Regions from separate parts of the Burkholderia ubonensis genome, predicted to be linked through region 3. Evidence: riboswitches for the same ligand, from Rfam matches in the RefSeq annotation. Region 3 holds a riboswitch; each other region holds the start of a gene.
The links. Region 3 has a riboswitch for cobalamin ahead of cobA (uroporphyrinogen-III C-methyltransferase). Riboswitches for the same ligand answer to the same signal wherever they lie in the genome.
Positions count from the first base shown of each region.

Region 1: linked by a shared signal. The riboswitch ahead of WJ35_RS14745 (iron ABC transporter permease) and the one ahead of cobA (uroporphyrinogen-III C-methyltransferase) in region 3 are both predicted to bind cobalamin.
Region 2: linked by a shared signal. The riboswitch ahead of WJ35_RS24975 (TonB-dependent receptor domain-containing protein) and the one ahead of cobA (uroporphyrinogen-III C-methyltransferase) in region 3 are both predicted to bind cobalamin.

Region 1 is NZ_CP013420.1:3,227,281-3,233,463, forward strand. Features, by position in the region: gene WJ35_RS14720 (SIMPL domain-containing protein) at 1-592, opposite strand, end outside; gene WJ35_RS14725 (EVE domain-containing protein) at 776-1,237, opposite strand; RNA gene ssrS (6S RNA) at 1,311-1,492, opposite strand; gene WJ35_RS14735 (cell division protein ZapA) at 1,573-1,887, opposite strand; gene WJ35_RS14740 (ATPase) at 1,884-2,234, opposite strand; cobalamin riboswitch at 2,390-2,644, shown strand; gene WJ35_RS14745 (iron ABC transporter permease) at 3,117-4,139, shown strand; gene WJ35_RS14750 (ABC transporter ATP-binding protein) at 4,136-4,933, shown strand; gene cobT (nicotinate-nucleotide--dimethylbenzimidazole phosphoribosyltransferase) at 4,986-6,038, shown strand; gene WJ35_RS14760 (adenosylcobinamide-GDP ribazoletransferase) at 6,028-6,183, shown strand, end outside.
Region 2 is NZ_CP013422.1:1,172,749-1,178,931, reverse strand. Features, by position in the region: gene WJ35_RS24990 (DUF2182 domain-containing protein) at 1-339, shown strand, start outside; gene WJ35_RS24985 (Lrp/AsnC family transcriptional regulator) at 488-952, opposite strand; gene WJ35_RS24980 (LysE family translocator) at 1,068-1,706, shown strand; gene WJ35_RS24975 (TonB-dependent receptor domain-containing protein) at 1,787-3,715, opposite strand; cobalamin riboswitch at 3,925-4,118, opposite strand; gene WJ35_RS24970 (threo-3-hydroxy-L-aspartate ammonia-lyase) at 4,365-5,342, opposite strand; gene WJ35_RS24965 (helix-turn-helix transcriptional regulator) at 5,388-6,026, opposite strand; gene WJ35_RS24960 (YbaK/prolyl-tRNA synthetase associated domain-containing protein) at 6,023-6,183, opposite strand, start outside.
Region 3 is NZ_CP013420.1:807,667-813,849, forward strand. Features, by position in the region: partial or broken gene cobN (cobaltochelatase subunit CobN) at 1-673, opposite strand, end outside; gene cobW (cobalamin biosynthesis protein CobW) at 680-1,759, opposite strand; gene WJ35_RS03705 (HoxN/HupN/NixA family nickel/cobalt transporter) at 1,787-2,845, opposite strand; cobalamin riboswitch at 3,033-3,299, opposite strand; cobalamin riboswitch at 3,486-3,655, shown strand; gene cobA (uroporphyrinogen-III C-methyltransferase) at 3,841-4,614, shown strand; gene WJ35_RS03715 (cobalamin biosynthesis protein) at 4,611-4,988, shown strand; gene cobO (cob(I)yrinic acid a,c-diamide adenosyltransferase) at 5,017-5,619, shown strand; gene WJ35_RS03725 (cobyrinate a,c-diamide synthase) at 5,623-6,183, shown strand, end outside.

The DNA.
Region 1 (6,183 bases), 850 kb from region 3:
CGACGTTCACGTCGCGAATCGAATAGTTGTTGTAGCCGAACGCCTTCGCGGCCTCGTCCGCGCGCACGCGGAACGACTTGATCGCTTCGGTCGTGAGCTTCTGCTCGGCCGCGCGCTGCGCTTCCGGCGACAGCGAGAACTCGACGTTCGCGACCTGCATCAGGTTCGACAACTGGCCCGCGAGCTTCGACGCCGCGGCGAAATCGCGCGATTCGAGCACGACCTCGGTGCGGCCGCGCCATGCGGAGATCCTGCCGTCGCGGTCAGTGCTCGGATAGACGGAGAACGCGCCCGTGCGCGCAGTGACGCCCGACACGCTCTTCGCCTGCGCGAGCGCGGCGTCGGCGCGCTGGTTCAGCGCGGACGTCAGGCTGCCCGGGTCCTTCGCCTGCTGCTCGTAGAACAGCGTGATGTGGATGATGTCCTGCGGCACCTCGGCGCTCGCCTGCGACGACAGCGACAGTACGCCCGACGGCTCCGGAAAATGCGGGTTGACGGCCTGCGCGTGCGCCGCGGGCGACGCGAGCGTCAGCGCGACGGGAACGGCGGCGGCGAGAGCGAGCGACAGCGCGAGTGCGGATTTCTTGGTCATTGTTGGACTCCTTGTGCGAGGGCGCGCACGCGGATCACGCGTGCGCGACGCGGGCGGGCCGCGCGACGAAAAAACGACGGCCGGCCCGACTGGCCGGCAGCGGTTGCTTAGGCTGCGCGACCGCGCCGCGAGTTCCGGACGGGCGGTCGTGCGTTGACCAAATTTAATGTTTGCCCTTTGCGTTCACTTCATCAGCCGTTCGGTGATGAAGCGCCATTCGGCGCGCGTGACGGGCGTGATCGACAGCCGGTTGCCTTTCGCGAGCACGCGCATGTCGGCGAGCTCGTCGTATTCGCGCAGTGCGGCGAGCGGCACGAGCGCCGCCTTCTTCACGAAGCGCACGTCGACGAGCAGCCAGCGCGGCGTTTCCTGCGTCGACTTCGGATCGTAATAGGGGCTCTTCGGATCGAACTGCGTGGGATCGGGGTAGGGTGTCGACGACACTTCGGCGAGGCCCGCGATGCCGGGCTCGGGGCAGCTCGAGTGATAGAACAGCACGCCGTCGCCGATCTGCATCGTGTCGCGCATGAAATTGCGCGCCTGATAGTTGCGCACGCCGGTCCACGGCAGCGTGCGCTGCGGCGCATTCGCGAGATCGTCGATGCTCGCTTCGTCCGGTTCGGACTTCATCAGCCAGAATTGCATGGATCGTGATCGACGCAGAAAGAGGCTGCTACAAAAGGAAACGGCATCGGGATAGGTACCCGATGCCGTTGAATAGGCCCCCGCCTTAGCCGCTAGGCCGGCATCCTGAACCTGGGGTTCAGAATTGGTCGCAGTTAGCAGCACTTCGGGTACATCAGACAGAGTGACGCGCGCGCCCGTGCTACAAATTTCCGCAACCGTGCACATGGCATTGGTTCAAGGAATATATGACCTTGGCGAACCAGGCAGGGAAGCTGACTAAACTGTGAATCTATGTGTCCAATTTGACCACCGTTGACCGTGGAGATCAAGGGAAATCGACGCATCGATCCGGGTTACTGCGTCTCGTGCTGTGCGAGCACCGCACCGAGCTGTTCATTCATTTGGCGCATTGTACGCCGGATTTCTTCCGCGGGAAATGCTTCACCGTGACGCACGCTCTGCTGCAGCCGCAGCAGTTCCGACGCGAGCGACAGCGCCGCCATCACGGCGATGCGGTCCGTGCCGCGCACCGAGCTGTTCGAGCGGATCTTCGTCATTTCCGCGTCGACGCGCGCGACGGCTTCCAGCAGCGCCGCTTCGGTCTCGGCCGAACAGGCGAGCCGGTAGGCCTGGCCGAGAATCGAGACTTCGATCTGCTTGGTGCTCATGCATGTTCTCCGTGGCTGGCTGCGTCGTCGCTATCGGTGCGCGACTGCGCATCCAGCAGGTCGAGCTGGTTGTCGGCTTCCGCCGCGCTCTTCGTGCGCGGCAGCTTCTCGAGAATCGCGTTCAGCTTGACCTGCGCGTCGTCGATCTTCGCCGACAGCGTGTCGCGTTCCTCCGCGAGCGCGTTGCGTTCCTCGCGCAGCTGCGTGAGCTCGCTGCGCACCGTGTCCGCTTCCGCGCGCAGTTGCGCGACCTGCTCCTCGAGCGCGAGCCGTTCCGAGTGATAGCGCTGGTTCAGCGCAATCAGCCGGCCAATATTTTGAGATAAGGTTTCGAGTTCGTTGAGCATCTGCTGCGTCCTCTAAAGACCCAGCATTTTAGCGCGGAATAACGCACATTCCGACATATGTAACGTTTCCAGTCGTAACACCCCCGCTTCTTGCCGCGAATATGCCGGTTGCGCAACGCGCGGCCCGCTTTCTTGACGCTCTCGCGGCCCGCTCCTAAACTTGGCGCCGCCTCGGTGCTCGCGCGTGCGACGCGCGGTTAAACGGGAAGCAGGGCGCGGGCTCCGCCAGGAGCCGCCAACCTGCGCTGCCCCCGCAACGGTAAGCGGCCGCATCGGACGATGCAGGCCGGCTCGGGTGCGCTCGGCGTGTGCGGTTCGCACGCGGGCGCAGGCCACTGCGCATGTCTCGCGCGGGAAGGCGAGCCGGAACGCCGCCAGCCCGGATACCGGCCGAGGCGGGGAGCCCGTGCGCGGGCTTCGTAACGCGCGGCCTGCGGGGAAGCGGGGCGCGCTGCGGTTCACAGGACTTTCTTCGATGCTGACCCCAATCATTCGCACGACGCTGCGCATGCCGCCGCGTGCCGTGTGCCGCCGTCACGTTGCGTGCGGCCAGTGCGGCTGCGCCGGGCTCGGCGAGTTCGGCGAGTGCGGCGGCCTCGCACGCGAGCGCGATGCCGCACGACCGGCAAGCGCGCGAGGCGCGAGCGTGCGCGCGACGCCGTGCGCGCGGACCGGCCGTTCGATGGATCTCGACCGTCACGGGCCGGCGTCGCCGAAGTGCGGCGCAGCAACTCGCCGTACGGGGGCCGGCAACCTGCACATCGGTTCGACACGTCGCAGCGCGACGTCCGTTCGGCGTTCGCCTCGGCGCAACGCAATCTCCGTCATGCGTTCGTCTCACCGCAGCGCCACGCGCGTGCGCCGCTGCTCGACCTTCGTCGGATGCGGCGCATGAATGCCGCGCGTGCCGTCGCGATCTGGACCACGCTCGCCGGCGTGGTGGCGCTGCTGTTCGTCGCGTCACTGACGATCGGCAGCGTGCCGATCTCGCCGCTGCAGGCGCTCGCGTCGCTCGTGCCGCACGGCGGCGACACGTCGGGCGGCACGGCGCTGTTCGGCGACATCGTCCGCACGCTGCGCGTGCCGCGCGCGCTCGCCGGCTTCGCGTGCGGCGCGCTGCTCGCGCTCGCGGGCGCGCTGCTGCAGGTGCTGCTGCGCAATCCGCTCGCCGAGCCGTACGTGCTCGGCGTGTCGGGCGGCGCGGCCGGTTTCGCGCTGGTCGCGATGATCGCGGGCGGCGCGTGGTGGCTCGTCGATGCGTCGGCGTTCGCCGGCGCGCTCGTGTCGATGCTGCTCGTGCTCGGCCTCGCGCGCCGCGAGCTGTGGCGCGGCGACGCGCGCGACGCATCGCCGCGGCTGCTGCTCACCGGCGTCGTGATCGCGGCAGGGTGGGGCGCGCTCGTCACGCTGCTGCTGTCGCTCGCGCCCGATGCGCGGCTGCGCGGCATCATCTTCTGGCTGACGGGCGACCTGAACGGCGTCGCGACGCCGTGGTTCGCATGGGCCGCGCTCGCGCTCGCCGCGGGCGTCGCGCTGCCGGCCGCGCCGCAACTGAACGTGCTGCTGCGCGGCGACGCGACCGCGCTCGCGCTCGGCGTGCCGGTCGCGCGGCTGCGCGTGCGGATCTATCTCGTCGCGTCGCTGGCCGCCGCGGCCGCGGTGACGACCGCCGGCACGATCGGCTTCGTCGGGCTCGTCGTCCCGCACGCGCTGCGCCTCGCGTTCGGCAACGACCAGCGCATGCTGCTGCCCGCCGTGATGCTCGCGGGCGGCGGCGGCGTGATGGCGGCCGACCTGCTCGCGCGCACCGTGATCGCGCCCGCGCAACTGCCGGTCGGCGTGATGACCGCGCTGATCGGCGTGCCGGTGTTCCTGTGGATGTTGCTGAGGAGGCCGCCGCGATGACGCACGCTGCCGACGCGGATTGCACGGCGCTCGCGCTCACGCTCGAGGCCGGCGCGCGCACGCTGCTGGGCGGTTTCACGCAGACGTTCCGGCCCGGCGAGATCTGGTGCGTCGCGGGGCCGAACGGCGCCGGCAAGACGACGCTGCTCGCGACGCTCGCGGGCCTTTCTGCGCCATCGGGCGGCCACGTCGAAGCCGACGGCCGGCCGCTTGCCGCGTGGCCGGCCGCGCAGCTCGCGCAGCGGCGCGCGCTGATGCCGCAGCAACTGCACGACGCGTTCAGCGCGACCGTGTTCGACACGGTGCTGCTGAGCCGCTTCCCGTATCTCGGCGGCTGGGGCTGGGAGCGCGACGGCGATCGCGCGGCCGCGCGCGATGCGCTGGCGACCTTCGGCCTGGCAGCGCTCGCCGGGCGCGACGTGCTGTCGCTGTCCGGCGGCGAGCGGCAGCGCGTCGCGCTGGCCGCGACGCTGTGCCAGGGCGCGCCGCTGCTGCTGCTCGACGAGCCGCTCGCGCATCTCGACCTGCATCACCAGATCGACTGCCTGACCGCGCTGGCCGCGTGGCTCGAAGCCGATCAGCGCACCGTGCTGTTTTCGTGCCACGATCTGAATCTCGCGCGGCGCTTCGCGACGCACGCGCTGCTGCTCGATGGACGCGGCCACGCGTGGGCGGGGCCCGTGCATGACGTGCTGACGCCCGAACGCGCGAGCGACGCGTTCGGCTATCCGCTCGTGCTGATCCGCCAGGACGGCCGCGACGCGCTGCTGCCCGCGTGGCCGGAGCGGCGATGAATGCCTTTCTTTCGACGCGCGGCGGTTGCCGCGTCCATGAGGTGAACTCCCGATGACACCGATCGACTTCCTGCCTGACATCGCGCCGCTCGACGCTTCGCTGCGCGCGCGCCTGCAACATGTGATCGACCACAAGACCAAGCCGCCCGGCAGCCTCGGCCAGCTCGAGCCGCTGGCGCTGCAGCTCGGCATGATCCAGCGCACCGAGCGTCCGCTCGTGCAGCGTCCGGTGACGATCGTGTTCGCCGCCGACCACGGGATCGCGGCCGAAGGCGTGAGTCCGTATCCGCAGGCCGTGACCGCGCAGATGGTCGCGAACTTCCTTGCCGGCGGCGCGGCGATCAACGCGTTCGCGGGCGTCGCGCAGAGCACGCTCGAGATCGTCGACGCGGGCGTCGCGTCACCGCTGCCCGCGTCCGACCGGCTGATCGCGCTGCCGATCGCGCGCGGCACACGCAACTTCGCGCAAGAGCCCGCGATGACGCGCGACGAGGCCGTCGCCGCGCTCGCGGCCGGCGCGGCCCGCGTGCGTCATCATGCGGCGCTCGGCACCAATGTGATCGGCTTCGGCGAGATGGGCATCGCGAACACGTCGTCCGCCGCGTGCCTGATGAGCCGCCTGCTCGACGTGCCGATCGACGCCTGCGTCGGGCGCGGCACCGGCCTCGACGACCAGGGGCTCGCGCACAAGCGCGCGGTGCTCGGGCGCGCGCTCGTGCGGCATTCGCATGCGATCGCGCCGCTCGACGTGCTCGCGACGTTCGGCGGCTTCGAGATCGCGATGATGACGGGCGCGTTTCTCGCGGCGGCGAGCGAGCGGATGACGATCCTCGTCGACGGCTTCATCGCGACGTCCGCGCTGCTGGTCGCCGAGCGGCTCGCGCCGGCCGTGCGCGACTACTGCGTGTTCTCGCACACGTCGCACGAGGCGGGGCACCGCCGGATGCTCGAGCATTTCGGCGCGAAGCCGCTGCTCGCGCTGGACCTGCGGCTCGGCGAGGGCACCGGCGCGGCGCTCGCGCTGCCGCTCGTGTGTGCGGCGGCGGCGTTCATGAGCGAGATGGCGAGCTTCGAATCCGCGGGCGTCGACGATCGTGACGCCTGACCGGACGACCGGCCTGCGCGCCGAGCTGCGTTACTTCTTCGTCGCGCTCGGCTATTTCACGCGCGTGCCGGTGCCGCGCGCGATCGGCTATGCGGCGGGCGATCTCGATCAGGCCGCGCGCTACTTCCCGCTGGTCGGCGCATGC
Region 2 (6,183 bases), on a different replicon from region 3:
TCGGCGATCGTGCTGGCGCTGGCCGGCGCGTATCAGTTCTCGCCGCTCAAGCGCGCGTGCTTGCGGCAATGCCGCTCGCCCGTACGCTTTCTTGCGACCCACTGGCGGCCGGGGATGTGGGGCGTGTTCGTGCTCGGCATGCGTCACGGCGCGTATTGCGTCGGCTGCTGCTGGCTGCTGATGGCGCTTCTGTTCGTCGGCGGCGTGATGAATCTCGTCTGGATCGCCGCGTTGTCGCTCATCGTCTTCGTGGAGAAGAACCTGCCCGGCGGCGAGCGCATCGGCCGCGCGCTCGGGGCGGTGTTGATCGGGTGGGCGATCGCGACGCTGCTGGTGTGAGGCGCGCGGCGGGCGTTGGCGACGCGCTGCGCGCGTTGCGATGAAACGCCGATGCACGGGCGGCCGCTGTGGGCGCGATGCCTCTCGCATCTCACAGCTCACATCGCGCGACTTGCCCCCACGTTCCCCCACGCCTGCCGAAACCGCTTCACCGCCTCGCCGGAAAATCGCTCGCGACGGCCGGCCGCGCGAGCCCGCGCGCCGGCAACGGCGTCGACATCACGATCGACGTGCGCGTTTCCCCATACAGATTGACGCGCTCGATCAACTGTTCGAGATGCGCCATGCTGACCGCGACGAAGCGCATCACGTACGAGTCGGCGCCGGTCACGTGATGGCACTCGACCACTTCGGGGATCGTCTCCAGCAGCTTCAGGAATTTCGCCTTCGCCGGCTGCGGCACGGTGATGCCGATCAGCGCGCTGACCGGATAGCCGGCGGCGGCCGGATCGATGCGCGCCGTGTAGCCGCCGATCACACCGGTCGACTCGAGACGCTTCACGCGCTCCGTCACCGCCGGCACGGACAGGTGAACCTGCCGCGCGAGTTCCGTATAGCTGATGCGGCCGTTGGCCTGCAGCAGCGCGATCAGCTTCCAGTCGAGTTCGTCCATCGCGTCGGAGTTTTTAAGGTGAAAGCGCCATTTTTCCTTAAAAACCGGCTTCAGCGGCGATCGGATTTTCCATACGATGCTTTCTCCAGTCATCACACATCGCCGGGAGCCGGTCATGCTGTTCATCAAGTCCGTCGTGATCGGGTTGTCGATCGCGCTGCCGGTCGGCCCGATCGGCATGCTGTGCATCCAGCGCAGCCTGAGCCGGGGCTTTCAAGCGGGGTTCGCGACGGGCCTGGGCGCCGCATGCGCCGACGCGCTCTACGGACTGCTCGGCGCGCTCGGTGTGGCCGGCGTCGTCACCGCGTTTCCGATGCTGACCGTCGTGCTGAAGATCGGCGGCGGCGCGTTTCTCATGTGGCTGGCCTGGACCATCGCGCGGCAGGGAGCGCCTGCGCCGGCCGCGCGCGCCGAACTGCCGCGCACGACCGCGCTGCGCGATTTCGTCACGACCTTCGGCCTGACGCTGTCCAACCCGATGACGATCCTGTCGTTCGTCGGAATCTTCGCGGCGCTCGGCCCGCTGGCCGGCGCGCACGACAGCGGAATGCGCGCGACGGTCGCGATGATGGTGGGCGGCGTGTTCGTCGGTTCGGCGGCGTGGTGGCTGTGCCTGAGCGGCACGAGCGCCGCGCTGCGCACCAGGATGCCGCCGGCGCTCATGTACGCACTCGCGCGCGTGTCCGCGGTCGTGATCGCGGGATTTGGCGCGATCCAGCTGATCGCAGGCGTGCGTGGCGTCGCAGGGGCGTGACGCGCATCGCGGCGCGACCGCGTATGCACGAGGACTCGATGCGGCACCGCCCGCGCGGGCCAGTGCCGTACCCGGCGCGATCAGAACGTATAGCTGATCTTGCCGAACGCAGTGCGGCCCAACGTGTTGTAGCCGTAGGCGGTCATGTACTGGCGGTCGAACAGGTTCGACAACGTGGCCGACACCGTCAGATGCGCGTTGACCTTGTACGACGCGCGCAGGTTCACGCTCAGGTACGACGGCAGATAGGTCGTGTTGGCCGGGTCGTCGAACGTCGTGCCGCCGTAGCTAAGCGTGGCGCCGGTACTCAACGCATGCAGGCGCAATTCGTCCCACGTGTGGTCGACGCTCGCGCTGAAGGTCTGGCGCGGCCGGCGGCTCAGCCAGCTTTCGTTGGTCACGTCCTGCGGATTCAGGATGCCCACCGCGATGCTGACCGGCGTCGACCGGCCGATCGTCCCCTTGTACGACAGGTCGATGCCGCGGATATGCGCGCGGCCGATGTTCATCGGCGAGAACGTCGCCGGGTTGTACGCGATCAGGTTGTTGACGCGCGTGTCGTAAATCGCAGCGCTGAACGTGCCGTATGCCGTATTCGCATCGAGCGCCGCCTCGACCGAATCGCTGCGTTCGGGGTTCAGGTTCGGATTGCCGTAACCGGGGTAGTACAGGTCGTTGAACGACGGCAGGCGGAACGCATTGCCGTACGAGACGCGCGCCGCATACACCGGCGTGATCGCCCACGACAGCGCGACGTTACCCGTGTTCACCGCCTTGCCCATGATGATCTCGTGCCGGCCCGCGACGAACATCGTCACGCTGCCGAGCGTCGCCGACTGATGCAGCGAAAACGCCGAGTCGTTGCGCGTCGGTATGCCGTCCGGCAGGTCGGCAGGCAGGAACGCCTGCTCGCGCGTGAAGTCGTAGGCCAGCTTCGTCTCGCCCGACAGCGGCAGCCCGAACAGCCGGAAGCCGTGCTCCTGATGCGTGAGCGACGTCGACACGCTGATGCGCTGCGAATCGATCTGGTCGGTCGGGATGGTCGGATCGTTCGCATACAGGAACTGCCGGTCGCTCGCATAACCGAACGACTGCGCGAACTGCGTGTCGCGCGTGATGTCGAGATGGAACGCGACGCCGGTCGTCAGCTGATGGTCGAGTTGGCGATTCGCGAAGCCTGCGTTGTCGTAGGACAGGTCGGAGCGGTGATACAGCGCGAACGTCGAGACCGACCAGTTGCCGCGTGCATAGCCGAGACGCGCATCGAGATCCTGCGCGTGATACGGATTGCGTCCGGCCTCGTGGTACGGCAGCACTGGCTGCGTGGCGTCGATGCCGGCGGTGTTGTAGTCGTGCAGGCCGAGCGAGTAGGTGAGGCCGCCGAGCGCGGCGAGCGGGCCGGTGGACGGCACGGTGCCGGACGTGCGCAGCTGCGTATCGAAGGTCTTGTTCGAGCCGCCGCCGAACGACACGCTCGTCTGGTTCGGCTGACCCGCGGCGCGGCGCGTGAACAGCTGCACGACGCCGCCCATCGCGTTCGCGCCGAACGACGCGGCGGCCGGCCCGGAGATCACCTCGACGCGCTCGAACGCTTCGGTCGGCAGGTCAGCCCACGGCGCGATGCCGGTGGTCGGCGAGCCGATCGGGATGCCGTCGATGAACACCGCGACCTGGCTCGCCGACGAGCCGCGGATGCTGACCGACGCGGACGAGCCGGGGCCGCCGTTGGACGACACCGTCACACCGGGCAGCGTCGCGAGCGCCTGCGTGATGCTCGGCTCGCTGGGCGACAGCCGCTCGAGGTCGGCGCGCGTGAGCACCTGCGTCGTCGCATAGCGCTGGTCGAACGACTCGGGCAGGCGCCGCGTGTCGGTCACGGCGATGGTCGGCAGCTCCGTGCCGGCCGCGGGCGGCGACGCTTCGGCAGGCGCCGTGTCGCCGGCCGCGTGCGCGAGCGGGCAGAGCAGCGCCGATGCGGCGGACGTGGCGAGAAGGTGGCGAAGATTCATGATGCGGCGAGCGTGGTCGTGTTGCAGATGCGGCGTGCGCGCGAGCCGGCGCCGCGCACGCAGGCGGTGCAGCGGCGCGATGCTTCCGGCGCGGAAGCGAGGGCGGTAAGAATGAACATGCGAAGCGTTCAGAGGTCGGGGCCGTCCATGCAACGGGGCGACCGCCAACGGCGGTGCCGGCGCATCGGGACACCCCGCCCGGTGCGGCTGCTGGACCTCGGGTCGATGGCAGGTCTCCTGGCTTGCGGGTCGTCATCCGCGCCGGCCTTCCCGGTTTCCCAGTGGCGCGTGGTGGCGCGGATTCGCCGCTTACAGTTGCGGGGGCAGCCGCAGATTGGAGGCTCGGCCTCTGCTGCGTTCCCTTTTGATCCCGTCTCCGGGAACCATCGGTGCGCAAGCGTAAGGGCGAGCACGCCGGCACGTCAATCGTCGAATCGCGCAGGGGTGCGAAAAAACGTCACCGCGCGTCGAATGCTCGCGGATGGCGTGTCGCGGGCGCAACGGAGCGTATTTCACATCTGACGAAAGCGGCTGGCCGTGGCGGGGCGATATGAGGCTGGAACGCGCGCGTCCTCGTCGTTCGAACGAGGCGGTGGGGTGTTGCGCCGGGAGCGCGCGCCGCAGCCGCCGGCGCGCGCCCCCGGCGATTTCATGCGGCGGGACTGGAAACCAGTGCGGCGAAGTTCGCGAGGTCGATATTGCCGCCGCTGATGATGATACCGACGCGCTTGCCCGCGAGTTCGTCCTTCATCTTGCGTGCGGCCGCGAGCGACAGGCAGCCGGTCGGCTCGACGATGAGCTTCATCCGGGTTGCGAAGAACCGCATGCTGTCGACCAGTTCGGCGTCGGTCGCTGTCAGGATGTCGTCGACGTCGCGCCGCAGGATCTGGAACGTCAGGTTGCCCAGATGCTGCGTCTGCGCGCCGTCGGCGATCGTGCGCGGCGTGTCGATGTGCACGATCGCGCCGCTGCGGAACGATTGCTGGCCGTCGTTGCCGGCTTCGGGCTCGACGCCGTACAGCTTCGCTTGCGGCGACAGCGCACGCGTCGCGAGCGCGGTGCCGGAGAGCAGCCCGCCGCCGCCCATCGGGACGAACAGCGCATCGAGCGCGCCCACTTCGTCGAACAGCTCCTTCGCGGCAGTCCCTTGTCCGGCGAGCACGTCCGGGTGGTCGTAAGGCGGAATCAGCGTGAGCCCGTGCTTCTCCGCCAGCTCGCGGCCGATCTGCTCGCGGTCTTCCGTATAGCGGTCGTAGGTCACGACGTTGCCGCCGTAGCCGCGCGTGGCGGCCATCTTCGCGGCCGGCGCGTCCTGCGGCATCACGATCGTTGCCGGGATGCCGAGCATGCGCGCCGACAGCGCGATCGCCTGCGCGTGGTTACCCGACGAGAAGGTGACGACGCCGTTGCGGCGCTGCGTGGCGTCGAAGCGCGACAGCGCGTTGAAGGCGCCCCGAAACTTGAAGGCGCCCATGCGCTGAAAATTCTCGCACTTGAAGAACACTTGCGCGCCGAGCGCGTCGTCGAGCGTGCTCGACGTCATCACGGGCGTGCGGTGCGCGTGGCCCTGCAGGCGCGCGGCGGCGGCCGCGACGTCGTCGTAGGTGGGAAGGGTCGGATTGGTCATCGGTGGCTCTCGTCGATAGGGCGATCATCGGGGCGGGCGTGCCCGTCATTTTGCATCGTTGTACACGGTCGCGCGCGAGACGCCCAGGTGTTGCGCGACGATTTCCATCGCGCGGCGCACCTCGAGAAAGCCGTCTGCCTTCAGCATCTGCATCAGCTCGCGCCGCTGGTCGGTCTTCAGTTCGCGCGGCGTGGACGCGAGACGCGTCGCGAACGCATCGATGCGCTGCCGGATCGCGTCGGCGCCGGCCGGATCGAGCGTGTCGGCGACCGGCGCGCCTTCGACGCTGCAGAACTGGTTCAGCATCCCCTGGAAGCCGCGGAACAGCGTGACGTCCGCGTTCAGGCACAGCGCGGCCACGTAATGGCCGCTCGAATCCTTGATGCCGATCGACGTGCTCTTGGCCTGGCGCCCGTCGCTGAACCGATTCGCATAGTTCGCGAGCACTTGCGGGTAGCTGTCGTCCGCGATGCGGGCGAGGCCGAGTTCCGTCGCGGGGTCACCAACCTCGCGCCCGGACAGGTTGTTGTGGATGGCGAGAATCGCATGCTTCGGCGAGCGCAGGTCGTGCACGACGACCTCGGTGAACGGCGCGAACATCGCGCCGAGCCCTTCGGCGATGCGCAGCACCTGTTCGATCAGCGATGCCTGTTCCAGCTGCGGCGTCGGGCGGGAACGGTTCATCGCGCGGCTTCGAGCGCAGGTGCGTCGGTGGTCTCGGGACGCGTGATGTCGGCGAGCAGCGGTCGGGCGATCCGCACGTAATCGGACGCGTCGAGCACGATCGAGCGGTCGAGGCGTCCGGCGTTGAACGCGATCGCGTCGTTGCGTTCGACCAGCG
Region 3 (6,183 bases):
CGAGCGCGTCGAACACCGCGGTGTTCGCGGCCTGCCAGTGCGCCTTGTAGAACAGGATCGCGACGACGCTCGCGCCGGGCGTCCAGCGCGGCAGCCAGTCGTCGATGCTCGCCGGGTCGCGCGCCGGGTGATACAGCGCGGCGGCCGGCAGCGGGCGCGGCGGCGCCGGTTCGTCGCCGAAGCCGAGCGTGTGAAACGCGATGCTGCGCAAGAGCGCCTCGGCGTTGTGCGCGCCGCCCTCGCGCAGGTAGCGCCACCACAGGCGGCACAATCCGGGCGCGACCGTGCTCTTCGCGATCAGGTTCGGATCTTCCTGCAGGTCGCCCGAGAACATCGCGAGCCGCTGCCCGCGACGCGACGCGAGCGACATCGCCTGTTCGATCCCGTACGGCCAGTACGCCTCGCCGCCGAGATGGTCGATCACGACCGTCTTCGCATGCTGCAGCACGTCGTCGACGTAGAAATCGACCGACGCCGGCTGGCGCAGGAACGTCACGTTCGCGAGCCGCACGCTCGGGAAGCCCGCCGGCAGACGCGGCACGACGCTCGCGAGCAGCGACAGCGTCGTGTCCGCCGAGCTCAGGATCACGATCTCGGCGGGCTGCTGGTCGATCCGGACGACGCCCTGCGTATCGTCGACGAAGCCGCCCGGCGTGGTGCGCAGCAGATGCATCGCCGGTTACGCCTGTTGCAGCTCGGCCGCGAGCGCCGCGTCGAACGCGCGCTGCAGCGCGGCCGCGTCGAGATCCTCGCCGATCAGCACGAAGCGGCTCGCGCGCGCTTCGCCGTCCTGCCAGCGGCGGTCGAAATAGCTGTCGAAGCGGCGGCCGACGCCCTGGATCACGAGCCGCATCGGCGCGTCCGGCAGCGCGGCGAAGCCCTTCGCGCGATAGATCGTGTGCGTCTCGACGACGCGCTGGAGCGCCGCGATCGTCGCGTCGCGCGAGCCGGCGTCGCCGCTGACGACGACCGAGTCGAAGTCGTCGTGATGGTGATCGTGATCCTCGTCGTCGGCCGAGCCGTGGTGGTCGTGACGCAGGTGAATGGTTTCCTCGGACGCCGATTCGAGCCCGAGCAGCATCGCCAGATCGAGCTCGCCGCGCGTCGCGCGCACGATCTTCACCTGCGGCGGGATTTCCTCGCGGATCGCCGCCTCGACCTGCGCGAGCTGCGTATCGTCGACGAGGTCGGCCTTGTTGACGATCACGAGATCGGCCGCCGACAGCTGGTCGGCGAACAGCTCGTGCAGCGGCGATTCGTGGTCGAGGTTCGGATCGGCGCGGCGCTGCGCGTCGACCGCCTGCGGATTCTCGGCGAACTGGCCGCTCGCGGCGGCCGGGCCGTCGACGACGGTCACGACCGCGTCGACCGTGAAGCTGTTGCGGATCGTCGGCCAGTTGAATGCCTGCACGAGCGGCTTCGGCAGCGCGAGGCCGGACGTCTCGATCAGCACGTGATCGATGTCGGCGCGGCGTTCGACGAGCGCCTCCATCACCGGATAGAACTCCTCCTGCACGGTGCAGCAAAGGCAGCCGTTCGCGAGCTCGTAGAGCTGGCCGGACGCGTCGCCCTGCGCGTCCTCGCAGCCGATGCCGCAGCCCTTGAGGATTTCGCCGTCGATGCCGAGCTCGCCGAATTCGTTGACGATCACCGCGATGCGGCGGCCTTGTGCGTGTTGCAGCATGTGGCGCATCAGCGTCGTCTTGCCGCTGCCGAGAAAGCCCGTGACGATGGTGACGGGCAGCTTGCGCATGGTCATGAAAGATCCTGTATCGAAGAAAGGGAGTCAGGCGGAGATCGTCACGTCGATCTCGTCGTAGCGCTTCAGGCGGTAGATCGCGGCCGACACGACCCAGCACGCGATGAACAGGCCGATCACGAAGTAGCCGAGCATGCCGAAGTGCGACGCCACCATCGACGCGAAGGCCCACACGGGGCCCTGCAGCGACAGCTTGTCGGCGAGCAGCGCGAGCACCTCGATGCCGCCGATCAGCGCGGCGACCAGCACCGACACGAACGTGATCGTCATGTTGTAGTAGATCTTGCGGATCGGCCGCACGTACGCCCAGCGGTACGCGCCCATCATCAGGATGCCGTCGGTCGTGTCGACGAGCGTCATGCCCGCGGTGAACAGCGCCGGCAGCGCCATCACCGACCAGAACGACAGGCCGCCCTGCACCTGCGTCGCGGAGATGCCGAACAGCGCGATCTCGGTCGCGGTGTCGAAGCCGAAGCCGAACAGAAAGCCGACAGGATACAGGTGCCAGCTGCGCGACACGAGGCGGAACAGCGGCCGGAACAGGCGCGCGAGCACGCCGCGCTGGTTCAGCAGCATGTCGAGATCCGCGTCGACGATCGCTTCGCCTCGGCGCGCCGCGCGGAAGGTGCGGTACACGGAGATCAGGATCAGCAGGTTCGCGGTCGCGAGCAGCAGCAGGAAGAAGGCCGACACGCACGTGCTGACGACGCCGCCCCACGCCTTCATGCTCTCGAAGCGCGCGAGCGACGCGGCTGTGAGCGCGACCACGACGGACATCACGATCACGACCGTCGAATGGCCGAGCGAGAAGAACAGGCCGGCGCCGAGCGGGCTGCGGCCTTCCTGCATCAGCTTGCGGGTGACGTTGTCGATGGCCGCGATGTGGTCGGCGTCGACCGCGTGGCGCAGGCCGAACACGTACGCGAGCAGCGCGGTGCCGAGCAGCACCGGCTGGCCGTGGAACGCGATGAACGCCCAGATCCACGCGCCGACGTTGAAGGCGGCCAGCAGTGAATAGATGACGATGATCTTGCCGCGCAGCCCGGACGGGCTGTCGTTGAACAGGCGGAAAAGCGAGTCGAGCATGGTGCTCCCTGGCGAACGGTCGACATGATGAATGCCAACACGGCTGCCGCCTGCCCTGCCCGCGCGGCCCGCCGCTCGCCGCGCCCGGCCGCGCGCACGCGTGCGACGCTCCGATCGATGACGGAAGTGGAAAACGCTCGGGCGTCGGGCGTGCTGCGGCCGTGGACGATGCGCCGCATCCCCGCGGCGCTGAACCCCTCGTCTCGGCCGGTATCCGGGCTGACGAACACGCCGCTTCGCCTTCCCGGACGCATCACGCGTCCAGTGGCGGTCGTCCGCATGCGCGGGAGGCATGCGGCGAAGCGGCGCTGCATCGCGGCGGGCGCAGTGCGTTCGCTTACCGTTGCGGGGGCAGCACAGGTTGGCGCGACTGCGGTGCAGCCAGGCTCCCTGCTTCCCGTTTAACTGCGCACGCCGGCGGGCGCGCGCGAGCACCGAAACGCGTGCGAGTGTAGGGGGCGGTGCCGGCAGCGTCAAGGCAAAACCGGCCATCGCGGGGCCGCCGCCGGGCGCCGCGACCGCACACGGCGGCCCGCCGCGCGCGGCCGCGGGGGCAGGCATGGCCGGTTCGCGCGGGCCGGGCGCTGTGCTATCGTATGCGCCGCGTTCGGTGCCCGCGCCCGCCTTCCGGCAGGTGCAGTTAAACGGGAAACAGGAGGCGGACATCCGCCCGGCCTGTGCTGTCCCCGCAACGGTACGCCGCCCGCGCGACGCGCTTTCAGCGCGCGCGCCCATGCCGCCCACGATGCCACTGCCCGCCTGCTTCGGGTGGGAAGGCCGCGGCCTGGCAAGCGGCCAGCCCGGATACCGGCCGACGCAAGGGGCGAGCGATGCGCTCGCCGAACGCCCGGTCCGCGGGGGACGGACCGGAGCGCCGTCTGCCCGCGCCCACGCGCTTCGCCCGATCCGCCCATGCACTGCCTGTCTGCCGGCCCCCGTGCCGCTCGCCGTTTCGTTTCCCCTGCCATGCCGCGGTGCGTGCCGTGCCGCCCCCGATGAGCCGCGCCTGGCTGATCGGCGCGGGCCCCGGCGACGCCGACCTGCTGACGCTCAAGGCCGTGCGCGCGATCGGCGCGGCCGACGTGCTGCTCGTCGACGATCTCGTGAACCCCGAGGTGCTGCGGCATGCGCGCGCCGATGCGCGCATCGAGCACGTCGGCAAGCGCGGCGGCCACGCGTCGACGCCGCAGGACGCGATCGTCGCCGCGATGCTCGCGCACCTGCGCGCGGGCCGCAGCGTCGCGCGCCTGAAAGGCGGCGACCCGTTCGTGTTCGGCCGCGGCGGCGAAGAGCTGATCGCGCTCGGCGCGGCGGGCTTTCCGGTCGAGGTCGTGCACGGCATCACCGCCGGCATCGCCGCGCCGGCCGCCCTCGGCATCCCGGTCACGCATCGCGGCGACGCGCAGGGCGTGATCTTCGTCACCGGGCACGGCGCGGGCGATGACGAGCCCAACTGGCGCGCGCTCGCCGCGACCCGCATGACGCTCGTGATCTACATGGGCATCCGCCGCCTCGCGGCGATCGCCGCCGCGCTGCGCGCGGGCGGCCTGCCGGACGACACGCCGTGCGCGGCGATCGAATCGGCGACGCGGCCCGAGCAGCGGCACGTGCTGGCGACGCTGGCGACCCTCGTCGAGCGCATCGGCGCGGCCGGCATCGGCTCGCCTGCGATCGTCGTGGTCGGCCGCGTCGCGGCGCTGGCCGCCGATCCCGCGGTGCAGGCCGCACTGGCCGCACCGGCCGAACCTGCGCCGCCGGAGCCAGCATGATGCGGGTCGCGCTCGGTCTCGGCTTTCGCGCGGGCGTCACCGCCGCACAGCTCGACGCCGCGGTCCGCGCGGCGCTCGCGCGGCACCCGCACGCGCAGCCGGCCGTGGTCGCGACGCTCGCCGGCAAATCGCGCGCACGCGCGCTGCGCACGCTCTGCGCGCGGCGCGGCTGGCCGCTCGTCGCCTTCGACGCGGCGCAGCTCGCCGCCCACCCCGAACTGGCGCAGAGCACGCCGTCACCCGCCGCGCTCGCCCGCTTCGGCGTGGCCGGCGTCGCCGAGCCGTGCGCGCGGCTCGCCGCGCCGCGCGGCCGGCTGCTCGGCCCGAAGCTCGCGCGGGACGGCGTGACGGTCGCGCTCGCCGGCCCGCTTTGAACCCATTCTTTCGACAGGACGACTCCCGATGAAAACCGATCCCGAAGCGCACCAGCGGATGACCGAGCGCCGCCGCGCCGGCCACGAGAAGAAGCAGGCCGCCGCCGTCAACGAAAAGGGCCTGCTGATGGTCCACACCGGCAACGGCAAGGGCAAGAGCACCGCCGCGTTCGGCATGGCCGTGCGCGTGCTCGGCCACGGGATGCGGCTCGGCGTCGTGCAGTTCATCAAGGGCGCGCTGCACACGTCCGAGCGCGATTTCCTCGGCGCGGTCGCGCACTGCGATTTCGTGACGATGGGCGACGGCTATACGTGGAACACGCAGAACCGCGACGCCGACATCGCGACCGCCCGCAAGGGCTGGGACGAGGCGCGCCGGATGATCGAGAGCGGCGATTACCAGATGGTGATCCTCGACGAGCTGAACACCGTGCTCAAGTACGAATACCTGCCGCTCGATGAAGTGCTCGCGACGCTGGCCGCGCGCCCTGCTTCGCTGCACGTCGTGGTGACGGGCCGCCACGCGCCCGACGCGCTGATCGACGCGGCCGACCTCGTCACCGAGATGCGGCTCGTCAAGCATCCGTACAAGGAGCAAGGCGTGAAGGCGCAGCGCGGCGTGGAGTTCTGAACCATGCCCGCCTGCCCCGCGCTGTTCGTCAGCGCGCCCGCGTCCGGCCAGGGCAAGACCTCGGTGACGACCGGCCTCGCAAGGCTGCACCGCCGGCTCGGCCGCCGCGTGCGCGTGTTCAAGACCGGCCCGGATTTTCTTGACCCGATGCTGCTCGAACGCGCGAGCGGCGCACCCGTGCACGCGCTCGACCTCGGCATGGTCGGTGAAGCCGGCTGCCGCGCGCTGCTCGCCGACGCCGCGCGCGACGCCGACCTGATCCTGATCGAAGGCGTGATGGGGCTGTTCGACGGCACGCCGAGCAGCGCGGATCTGGCCGTCGCGTTCGGCGTGCCGGTCGTCGCGGTGATCTCCGCGAAATCGATGGCGCAGACCTTCGCCGCGATCGCGTTCGGCCTTGCGCGATTTCGCGCGGACCTGCCGTTTCACGGCGTGCTGGCGAACCGGGTCGGCTCCGCGCGTCACGCGGAATTGCTGCGGCAGGCGCTGCCCGACGACCTGCGCTGGCTCGGGCACGTGCCTGCCGATGCCGGCATCGCGCTGCCGGAGCGCCATCTCGGCCTG